Regions from separate parts of the Comamonas fluminis genome, predicted to be linked through region 2. Evidence: riboswitches for the same ligand, from Rfam matches in the RefSeq annotation. Region 2 holds a riboswitch; each other region holds the start of a gene.
What was found. Region 2 has a riboswitch for cobalamin ahead of JDW18_RS09740 (TonB-dependent receptor domain-containing protein). Riboswitches for the same ligand answer to the same signal wherever they lie in the genome.
Positions count from the first base shown of each region.

Region 1: linked by a shared signal. The riboswitch ahead of JDW18_RS12585 (TonB-dependent receptor) and the one ahead of JDW18_RS09740 (TonB-dependent receptor domain-containing protein) in region 2 are both predicted to bind cobalamin.
Region 3: linked by a shared signal. The riboswitch ahead of JDW18_RS20140 (ABC transporter substrate-binding protein) and the one ahead of JDW18_RS09740 (TonB-dependent receptor domain-containing protein) in region 2 are both predicted to bind cobalamin.

Region 1 covers NZ_CP066783.1:2,664,062-2,667,312, reverse strand. Annotated here, with positions in the region: gene JDW18_RS12585 (TonB-dependent receptor) at 21-2,045, opposite strand; cobalamin riboswitch at 2,297-2,560, opposite strand; gene JDW18_RS12580 (ABC transporter ATP-binding protein) at 2,610-3,251, opposite strand, start outside.
Region 2 covers NZ_CP066783.1:2,036,689-2,039,939, reverse strand. Annotated here, with positions in the region: gene JDW18_RS09740 (TonB-dependent receptor domain-containing protein) at 1-1,641, opposite strand, end outside; cobalamin riboswitch at 1,710-1,952, opposite strand; gene JDW18_RS09735 (DUF904 domain-containing protein) at 2,208-2,417, shown strand; gene JDW18_RS09730 (cell division protein ZapA) at 2,458-2,838, shown strand; gene JDW18_RS09725 (helix-turn-helix transcriptional regulator) at 3,229-3,251, opposite strand, start outside.
Region 3 covers NZ_CP066783.1:4,363,191-4,366,441, forward strand. Annotated here, with positions in the region: gene JDW18_RS20130 (short-chain fatty acyl-CoA regulator family protein) at 1-268, shown strand, start outside; gene JDW18_RS20135 (GNAT family N-acetyltransferase) at 428-952, opposite strand; cobalamin riboswitch at 1,011-1,238, shown strand; partial or broken gene JDW18_RS20140 (ABC transporter substrate-binding protein) at 1,527-2,377, shown strand; gene JDW18_RS20145 (FecCD family ABC transporter permease) at 2,438-3,251, shown strand, end outside.

The DNA.
Region 1 (3,251 bases), 630 kb from region 2:
GGCAACAGGCCTCAATGCCATCAGAAGCGCATCAGCGCCGAAAGCTCCACGCTGCGCCCGCGACCCAGCAGCCACTGGGTGCTGCTTTGGGCTGCGGTGGCGTAGATGCGGTTGGTCAGGTTGCGCCCCACCAGACGCAGCGTGGTGCGCGGGTTGACATCCCAGCTCAGTGCAGCGTCTGTGACCACATAGGAAGGCAGGCGGGTGGTGTTGGCATTGTCTGCATAGCGATCGCCAACATAGCGCACACCCAGCGACGCTTGCCATGGGCCGGTGCGGTAGTGGCCCCAGAGGTTGGCGGTGACGCGCGGCACATTGCTGGGGCGGTTACCAGCGCGGTTGATGCCCTTGCTGCCTTCGAGCAGGCGGTCAAACTGCGCATCGACATAGGACAGATTGCCTTCAAAGCGCAGCGCCTTGCTGGCGTGAACAAGACCTGTCAGCTCCAGCCCCCGGGAAGACTGCTGGCCACCCTGAACAGACAGAGAAGGGCGCTCCGGGTCGCGGGTGATGATGTCATCCTTGACGATGCGGTAGGCCGCCACTGTCCATTCGCCACGGCCATCGGCCAACTGCTGCTTGTAGCCGACCTCGACCTGGCGGCCTTTGCTGAGGCTGAAGCCCGATTGCGACTGGGCAATGGACAACAGGCTGGTCACAGGGTCATGACCGGTGCTGGTCTGTACATAGGCGCTGCTGAGGGCGCTGAATTTGTGGGTCAGCCCGAGGCGCCAGGAAGTGCCGTTCAGAGGCTTGTCGAAACCGGCGCCAGTCTGGATATCTGTGCGCGAGAAGTCATACCAGTCGCGGCGCAGACCAGCCATCAGCAGCCATTGCTCGTTGATTTTCCAGGCATCTTCCAGGTACAGCGCGTTCTGGCGAATGCTGGAGCTCATGCGTGGCAGGAAGGCGTCTGGGCTGTCCCAGTAGCCATTTTGTGGCTGGAAGGCAGAGACAGTGGACTCCCCGGTGTAGGGGGAGTTGCTCATATTGCTGAACTTGGCGTTTGAAATATCCCAGCCCATGGCAATCTGATGTGCTCCGGCCTTGAGGTCCAGACCCATGCGGTTGCCCGTCTGCTGCACATCGTGGCTGATTTCAAGATAGTCGTAGCGGTCCACCTGCGCTGTGGAGGGGTTGTAGTCATAGCCCTCGATATTTCTCCAGTGGCGGTCAGACTTGAAGTGATAGATTTCGTTGCGCAGCGTCAATGCATCGCTGGCCTGCCATTGCGCCTTGGCGCGAAAGCGCTGGTCCTTGAACTCGTCAATGGCATCCAGTACGTTGTAATTCTTGTGGCGCAGTTCCTTGACGATCTGTCCGTCAACCACGGGGCTGCCAAAGTAGCGCTCGGGCTTTTGGCGGCTGATGTCGGCACTCAGGTCCACGGTCACGTCGCTGCGCGGCGTCCAGCGCAATGCGCTCATCAGCTTGCCGCTGCTGGATTTGCCCAAGTCTCGTTCTCCGTCGCTGCGTTCACCATAGGCGTCGATGCGGTAGCTCACGGTCTCGCCCAGCGCACCGGTGGTGCCAATGCCGCTGTAGACCTTGCCGTTGCCGCCAGCGCCTAGCAGCACTTCGGAGGAACGCTCCCGGCTGGGCTGTTTGCGAATGGCATTCAACGTGGCGCCCATGGTGCCGCTGCCATACATCAGCGATGCGGGGCCACGCAGCACTTCTATGCGTTCATAGCCCCAGCTGTCGCCGGGGTAGTTGATGGTGCCTGCTGCCACTCCCAGGGTAATGCCGTCCTCGGCAACGCCAATGGAGTTCACACCATTGAAGCCACGGCTGGAAAAAGACAGGCCGCCATTGCCCGGTGCGCCCGAAGCGCTCAGGCCCACGGTGCGGGTGACAGCGTCAGAGACGCTGTAATCGGCGCGCTCTTCGATTTGCTGCGACGACACGCCACTGACGCTGGCAGGCAGGTCCAGCACGGGTACGTTCACATGCGAGGCAGAGGTGGCTGGCTGGCTGGTCTGCAGCTCATGGGCAGGCTGGCGTTTTTCCTGCACCGTGACTTCGGGCAGAGCCTGCTGGGCCATGCTGACTGTCGGGCAGAGCAACAGCAGTTTTAACGCGGTGCTGCCAAGATGGCGCAACTGATGCTTGGAGTGAAGGGAGGAGTGAAGAGAAACAGAGTTTTGTGGATGAAAGCACATATCAGGAGGTCGAAACTGCCTGAAGGGATAGCTGTGCCGCAGAACTGTCTGCCTTTGACAGGCATGACCGCATCCACCAAATGGCCGCTATCCGCACCCCGCAGACAGTTGTCGTGAAAACCGCCCATGGGGCGGAGTTGAGTCATCGGCAGGCCGGTCTCCGGGCTCACAGGCCATTCATTGCTGAATGCACATCTCGCCTTCCCGAAAAACTCGAAACCTCGCGTAGCGAGGGCCGAATCATCTCCAGTGGCTGCAAGCGCTGCTGCGACTTGCGTGAGCTGTGTGTTCCTGCTTACCGTTGCGGGGGCAGCCAAGGCTTCCTGATCGAGAGATCAGACCTTGTTCCCGTTTCACTCGCTGTTTTAAGAGCAAGCACCTTCCGAAACGAAGCGCCATCAAGGCGCCGCAAGAGTTTAGCAGTCCTTGGGCGCTTTCAAGCGTTATTCAGAGCAATTGGTCCGGCATGAACTCAATCAGAGGCTTGCCGCTGCGCTCGTTGATGCGCACCTGCGCCTGCACGCCATAGACCTGGGCAATGATCTGCGGCGTCAGCACCTCGGCGGGCGTGCCCTGTGCAGCCAGCGCGCCATCCTTGAGCAGATAAAGGCGGTCGCAGTAATGGGCGGCCAGCGGCAGCTCATGCAGTGCAGCCAGTGTGGTCAGGCCCAGGCTGCGTATCAGGTTCATCAGCTCGAACTGGTGGCGTACATCCAGGTGATTGGTGGGCTCGTCCAGCACCAGCAATTGGGCTTGCTGCGCCAGTGCTCTGGCCATCAGCACTCGCTGCTTTTCACCGCCTGAGAGGGTGGAGAACATGCGCTCGGTCAGCGCCTGGGCGTGCACCTGTGCCAGAGACTGAGTGACGATGCGCAAGTCCTCTTCACTGTCGCGAGAAAAAGCGCTTTGACGGGGGGTGCGCCCCATGAGCACCACATCACAGACGCGCAGATCAAACTCACCGGTGTTCTCTTGCGCCAGCACAGCCATGGCGCGGGCATTGTCGCGGGCACTGCGCTGCCAGACGTCTTGCTCTTGCATGCAGACCGTGCCACTGGAAGGCTTGAGGATGCGGTAGATCATGCGCAG
Region 2 (3,251 bases):
GGTCCATGCGCCCCAGTCCTTGTCTGCAGACAGACGCGTGACATGGCGGGCGCGACGCGGCAGCAATGTGTCGGTCAGAGTGTTGCGAGGATCCAGTTGGTCATAGTCCGCACGCAGCTTCCAGCCCATGAACTGGCCGCTGTAGCCCAGCGTCCAGCCCTTGATACGGCTGCGAGGGATGTTCTCGGGCTTGGTCGTGTTCGCGATATAGCCGCGAATGCGGTTGTCGAAATAAACCAGCTTGACGGAGTGCCCACCTTCGCTCCAGGTCACACCCACATCGGTATTGCGACCAAATTCAGGCTTCAGGTCTGGCGAGCCATAATCTGGCCAGTACAGCTGATTGAAGGTCGGCGCCACAAAGCTTGTGCCATGCGAGGCATGCAGGCGCCACTGGGAGTTCAGACGAAACCCATAGCCCACGCCCCAGGTGTTCTTGCTGCCGAACTGCGAGTTGTCATCGCGGCGCAGATTGGCCTGCCAGCTATGTGCGCCCTGCTCACCGGTCAAACCGACAAAGCCGGAATTCACTGTTCGCTCCGTCACCGAATATTTGGTGCTGCTGTTGACTTCCTGCTCCAGTCGTTCAAAGCCTGCAACCACCAGGCCAACGGGCGTGGCGATATCGTTTTGCCACTGGTACTGGCGCTGAGTGGTGGCAAACAGGCCCGGCAGGTTATAGGACTGCGCGGAATCAATGGCATTGCTCTCATCACGCGAATGGCTGATGGTGAACTTGGACTTCCAGTCCTTCAGGATTCGCCCAGTCACCGAAGCCGTGCTGACCTGCGTGCGCAAAGCACTGCGGGTATCCACGCCAGGGCCGTCATCGAAATGGGTGATGCCTTCCGAATACAGCACGCTGCCGTCAACACGCCAGTCAGAGTTGATCTCATAGCCCAGCGAGGCATTCAAAGAGCTCTGGCGAAACGGGTCCCGGTCGGGGTTGTAGTTTCCGTAGGCCACCTTGGAATTGGTGGAGGAAAAACCATGTTCGGTCGTGCGCTGCGCATTCAGCGAATAGTTCCAGCCTTGCTGAGAGCCATTCAGACCCGCGGCGGCCTGCGCATAGTGGTCACTGCCCAGCGTGACACTGGCATATGGATTGAAAGGCTTTGCGCCAGTGCCCTTCTTGGTGAAGATCTGCACCACGCCACCAACTGCATCGCTGCCATACAAAGAGGATGCTGGGCCCTTGATGACCTCAATGCGCTCAATGGATGCCAGAGGAATATTGGCCCAGGAAGGGCCGCCGCTGGTTGCCGAGCCATAACGCACACCATCCACCAGCAAAATCGTGTGCCGGCTTTCCGTGCCGCGCGTGAAAACGCTGGCTTCCTTGCCCAGACCGCCATTGCTGGTGATCTGCAGGCCCGCCTCACGCTGCAGCAGCTCAGGCAGGCTGCTGCCTGCGGCGCGCTCGATCTGCTTGGCATCGATGACTGTCACATCTGCCGTCAGCTGTTCAATGGAGGCTTCGGCGCGGCTACCAGTGACCACGGTTTCTGCCATCTGGCGTGCACCCGCATCCTGTGCATGGGCGGCAAACGAAGAAATAGCGCACAGCACAGCCGCAGCTGCCACACGAGTGCAGGCAAATGGCGCCACGCAGAGCTGCGCGGACGAAGAGTTTCTGGACATGAGAAATCAGCGAGAAAGCGCTCACGCCAGCCTACCCGCCGACACTGAGCAACACATGTCCGCAAATAGCAGACACACCCAAGTTGGCCGGTATCCGGGCTAGGCGAATCGTCCTCTTGCCAGCCTTCCCAGCGCGCAAGCGCCAGTGGCTATCAGGGAAAAGGAGGAATGCAATGGCACTCCATTCGCCGACCGTTGCGGGGGCAGCGCAGGCCCGGCGCACCAGTCAAATCTGGCAAACACCTCCCTGCTTCCCGTTGAACTGAGGCGGCAGAGCAGCCGCATCGAGCACCAACAGCCGCGCATTGTAATGAAGTTCAACCCGTGCTCATCCTTCATTCGAAGGAGCCGGGTGACGATTTTTTACCTTAAAAACTCAGTTTATGCAGACGCAATCTGCGTATGGCGCTACGATTTTGCGAAATCAGGCACTCATCTGCAAAAAGACAGGTTTCACCGGTATTCGCTGCCCCTGTGCGGCAACCCTCCCGAAACATGTACAAGTCAGGTTTTGCGTGCAATTTAATGCCCACCTACTGACTGCAAGACCTACAATGGCAGAGTCTATGACCCCCCAGCCTTCTCTTGATCTCATTGCCGAGCGCGTGGAGCGTCTGTTGGTCCGCCATGAAGAACTTCAGCGCACCAATGCCTTGCTCACCGACCAGGTCATCGCCCTTACTCAGGAGCGTGATTTGCTGCGCCTGCGCCTGCAGGCAGCACGCGCCCGCGTGGACGCGCTGATCGAACGCTTGCCCGCTAACCAGGGAGAGTGACACTGTCACCTTCCGCCTCCAGACCCTGTCACAGACGCCCATGAAGCAGATCGATGTGCAAATCATGCAGCAAAGCTATGTGCTGACCTGCCCCGATGGCCAAGAAGAACGCGTGATGGAGGCCGTCCGCCGTGTGGACGATGCCATGACCCGTGTACGCGACTCCGGCAAAGTCCGCTCGCGTGAGCGCGTGGCGGTGCTGGCAGCGCTGAACATGGCCTTCGATGTGCTGGACCGTGATGCCCAGCAGGCCCACATGGCAGCAGCCCAGGCCGAGATGCAGTCCATGCAGCAGGAGCTGGCGCCCCCCGCAGAGCTGGACGAAGCCGCAAAGGCCGAGCAGCAGCGCCAGCAGGAACTGGCTGAGCAACTGGTGCTCAAGCTCGACCACGCGCTGGAAAACGACGCACGCCTGCTCTGAAAACTGTCAAAGCCTGAAAACATCAGGGCAAAGCTGTTTTGCCGACTGCAGGTTTAACATTCCCCGTTAAAATAGCACCTGTCTGCAAATCTGCCGGTTTTTATATTTCCTTGAACCAATGCTCACTGAGCACGGGCTTGGTAAATCACCTATTGAGCGTGATCGTCTCGCGTCAGATGAACCCAACGATAGGTTGCCCTCGCCCACCTGAACCCCCGGTTCAGGATGACGAACCGGTGGCGTTTGCAGACACCTTGTTTCTGAGGGCAGTTGACTATCCAGACAACGAACACAACTGCCTGATCTGAATTTGAAGCCCGCTGATGCGGGCTTTTTTCATGGGTACTTCAGGTTGATGCCGTGAACAGAGGTTTCTGAATGGCGCCGGGCTTAATGATTGCCCAGCCAGGCCA
Region 3 (3,251 bases), 2.3 Mb from region 2:
GTGGATTGCCCGCACCATCAGCCACGCAGGCCAGGGCTGGGGCGCGCCGGGAAAGACTTTCTCCATTGGCCTCGGCTGCGATTTGCAACATGCCGCGCGGCTGGTGTATTCCAAGGGGCTGGATTTGCGCAAGGTTGAGGCCGCCACTCCGATTGGCATGGGCTGCAAAGTCTGTGAGCGCAATGCCTGCCCGCAGCGCGCCTTCCCGTTTGTGGGCAAGCCTCTGCGGGTCAATGAAAACGAAAGCGGCTTTGTGCCTTACGGGTAGGCTTGCCATGTGAGGTCGGCATGCAACAAGGTAAGAAATACGCGACGATATCTTCAGCTGCGTCGAGATGTTCAACAACCCCATCCGCAGACATTTTCCTGCGGATGGCCTGTCTTCGATAGAGTTCTAGAGGCGTAATTCTGTGAGGCTTGACGCAGTCTAGGAAAGGCTGGTTGATTCACATAAAGCAAGCTGCATATGAATGGTTTGCCACAGCGGATCGGCTTCTCGATCAATGACCTCAAAGTGGTGCTTCTGCCAGAACTCCAGAGCGCCAGGCAAAAACGGATGTGTGTGCAGGTAAAGAACGTCCACGTTTTGAGACTCTGCATGAGTGCGCAGCCTATGCAGCATCCGCCCGGCCAGCCCGGAGCGCCGATGCTCTGGCGCAACAAACAAGCGCACGACTTCCATGACTTTGTGCTGTTGGAAATTTAACTGCGGAAATCTGCCGTCATAGACACGGCATGCAATTGTTGCCTGAACGCTTTGTCGAGAATCGAGAGCCGCCAGCATGCAGCCACTGCCTGAGAGATAGGTCGCTTCGAATTCACGCAGGTCTTCAGGTGTCTCCTGTGCGTTGATGCGCCCGGCGAACATGGAAATGCGCACGTTTTGCAGAAAGCTTTGGACTTGATGCAAGTCACGAACGCGCTGAATGGAAATGGAATTTGAAGTGGGCATGAACAGAGAAAACTAGCGCATTCGTCCAACGGGCCTGTGACTGCTGCTACAAAATCAGCTACATTACCGCAACTTTGGTTTCGCAAGAACATGTATTCGCTGTGGTGAATGCATGAGGGAATCCAGTGGTCCGGCACTTTGCTTGCCGGCCCGTGAAATGGAACTGCCCCCGCAACTGTAGGCAATGAGCCAGCCATCCAATAGCCACTGAACATCTCTGTTTGGGAAGGCGATGCGCCAGCGATGATTTGCCAGTCAGGAGACCTGCCAGAGCATCTATCAATCATTGCCGGCGGGGTGTCCGGGGAGTGTGCATCTCATCGTTCCAGTACTGCGCTGCCTACCCAGGCAGATGCGAAGGCGCGTGGCTTGCCATATCTTCCAGAGTGCTTCTCGCCGCTTCTGGAAAGTTATTCCGATGCTGCTTAGAAGCCTTGCCAGCGCTGCCCTGATCGCCACCTCTTTTTCTGCGTACGCCACTGACTATCCGGTGCGGCTGCAGAACTGCAATTACACCGTCAAGCTCGACAAAGCGCCTGCATCGGTGGTCACCATCGGCCAGGCTGGTACCGAGATGCTTTACGCATTGGGTCTGGGCGACAAAGTGGTGGGCACAGCCCTCTGGTTCAACCCGGTGCAGCCGCGCTTCAAGGCCATCAACGACAAGGTGCCGCGCCTGTCGGACAACATTCCCAGCTTTGAATCGGTCATCGGCAAGCGCCCGGCCCTGGTGGTCTCGCAGTTTGAATGGATGGTGGGCAAGGACGGCGTGGTTGGCACGCGCGAGCAGTTCCATGACCTGAACATCGCCACCTATGCCATGCCCGCAGACTGCGAAGGCAAGAACAATCTGGTGGGCTCGGACGGCACACGTACCGCCAGCTACGACGTCAAGGCTTTGTACAAAAGCATTCGCCAGCTGGCTCAGGCCTTTGATGTGGAATCGCGCGGTGAAAGCCTGGTCAAGGAGTTGAGCGATCGTCAGGCCCAGGCGGTGGCCAAGGTCAAGTCTTCCAAGCTGCACAACCTGTCTGCCGCACTGTGGTTCTCTAGCGCAGACCTGGCGGCTGACCCCTATATGGCTGGCAAGAACGGCGTGGCGGGCTACATGATGCAGACGCTGGGTCTGCGCAACGTGATCGAATCGACAGAAGAGTGGCCACAGTGGGCTGGGAAACCATTGCCAAGGCCAACCCTTCGGTGCTGATCATCGCCCGCATGGATCGTCGCCGCTTTCCTGCGGATGACTACCAAAAGAAGCTGGAATTCCTCAAGAAAGATCCCGTCACCCAGCACATGGATGCCGTCAAAAACGGCCGTATCGTGATCGTGGATGCCGATGCGCTGCAGGGCTCGATTCGCCAGGTGGACGGCATGGAGCAGATCGCCAATGCCGTGCTGAAGATTGAAGGCATCGCTAAGTAAGCTGAGCGGAAATGGGCGCCATGCACTTTGCGTGCACTTTGCATGCGCCCCTGCTGTGTCATGAACACCTTCACGCTGAGTCAGGGGCGCTCACGCATTCCGCTGGGCCTGCTTTTGCGCATGGCCTTGCTGGCAATCGCTGCCGCAGCTTTGCTGTTGCTGGCGGTGGTGCTGGGCATTGCCATTGGCGAGACCGATATCTCGGCCCGCATTGTGTATGAGGTGCTGGCCAATCAGCTTCTGGGTGCCAGCTACGCTATAGACCCCATCAACGCAGGCATTGTCTGGAACTACCGGCTGACCAGAGCTTTGGTGGCCGCCAGCTGCGGCGCGGGCCTGGCGGTTTCCGGGGTGATCTTGCAGTCGCTGCTGCGCAATGCTTTGGCCGAGCCCTATTTGTTGGGCATTTCTGCCGGTGCTTCCACGGGGGCGGTTCTGGTGTCGGTGGCGGGCCTTGGGGCTGGCCTCATCTCCATGACCACAGGGGCATTCCTTGGTGCCATCTGCGCATTTGCACTGGTGGCCTTGCTCGCCCATGCCGCAGGCAATGGCGGGCTGCGTAACGGCGGCCAGATTGTGCTGGCCGGTATTGCTGGCTCGCAACTGTTCAATGCACTGACCTCGCTCATCATCACCAAGTCGGGAAGTGCCGAGCAGGCGCGCGGCATCATGTTTTGGCTGCTGGGCAATCTGAGTGGCGTGCGCTGGCCAGACACCTTGCTGACGGCCTCGGTGGCCGTAGCGGGGATGCTGGTCTGCCTGATGCATGCCCGCTCTCTGGATGCGTTTACCTTCGGTGGGGAGTCTGCCGCTGCTTTAGGCGTTCCCGTGCGCCGCGTGCAGCTGACGCTGCTGCTGGCCGCAGCCTTGATGA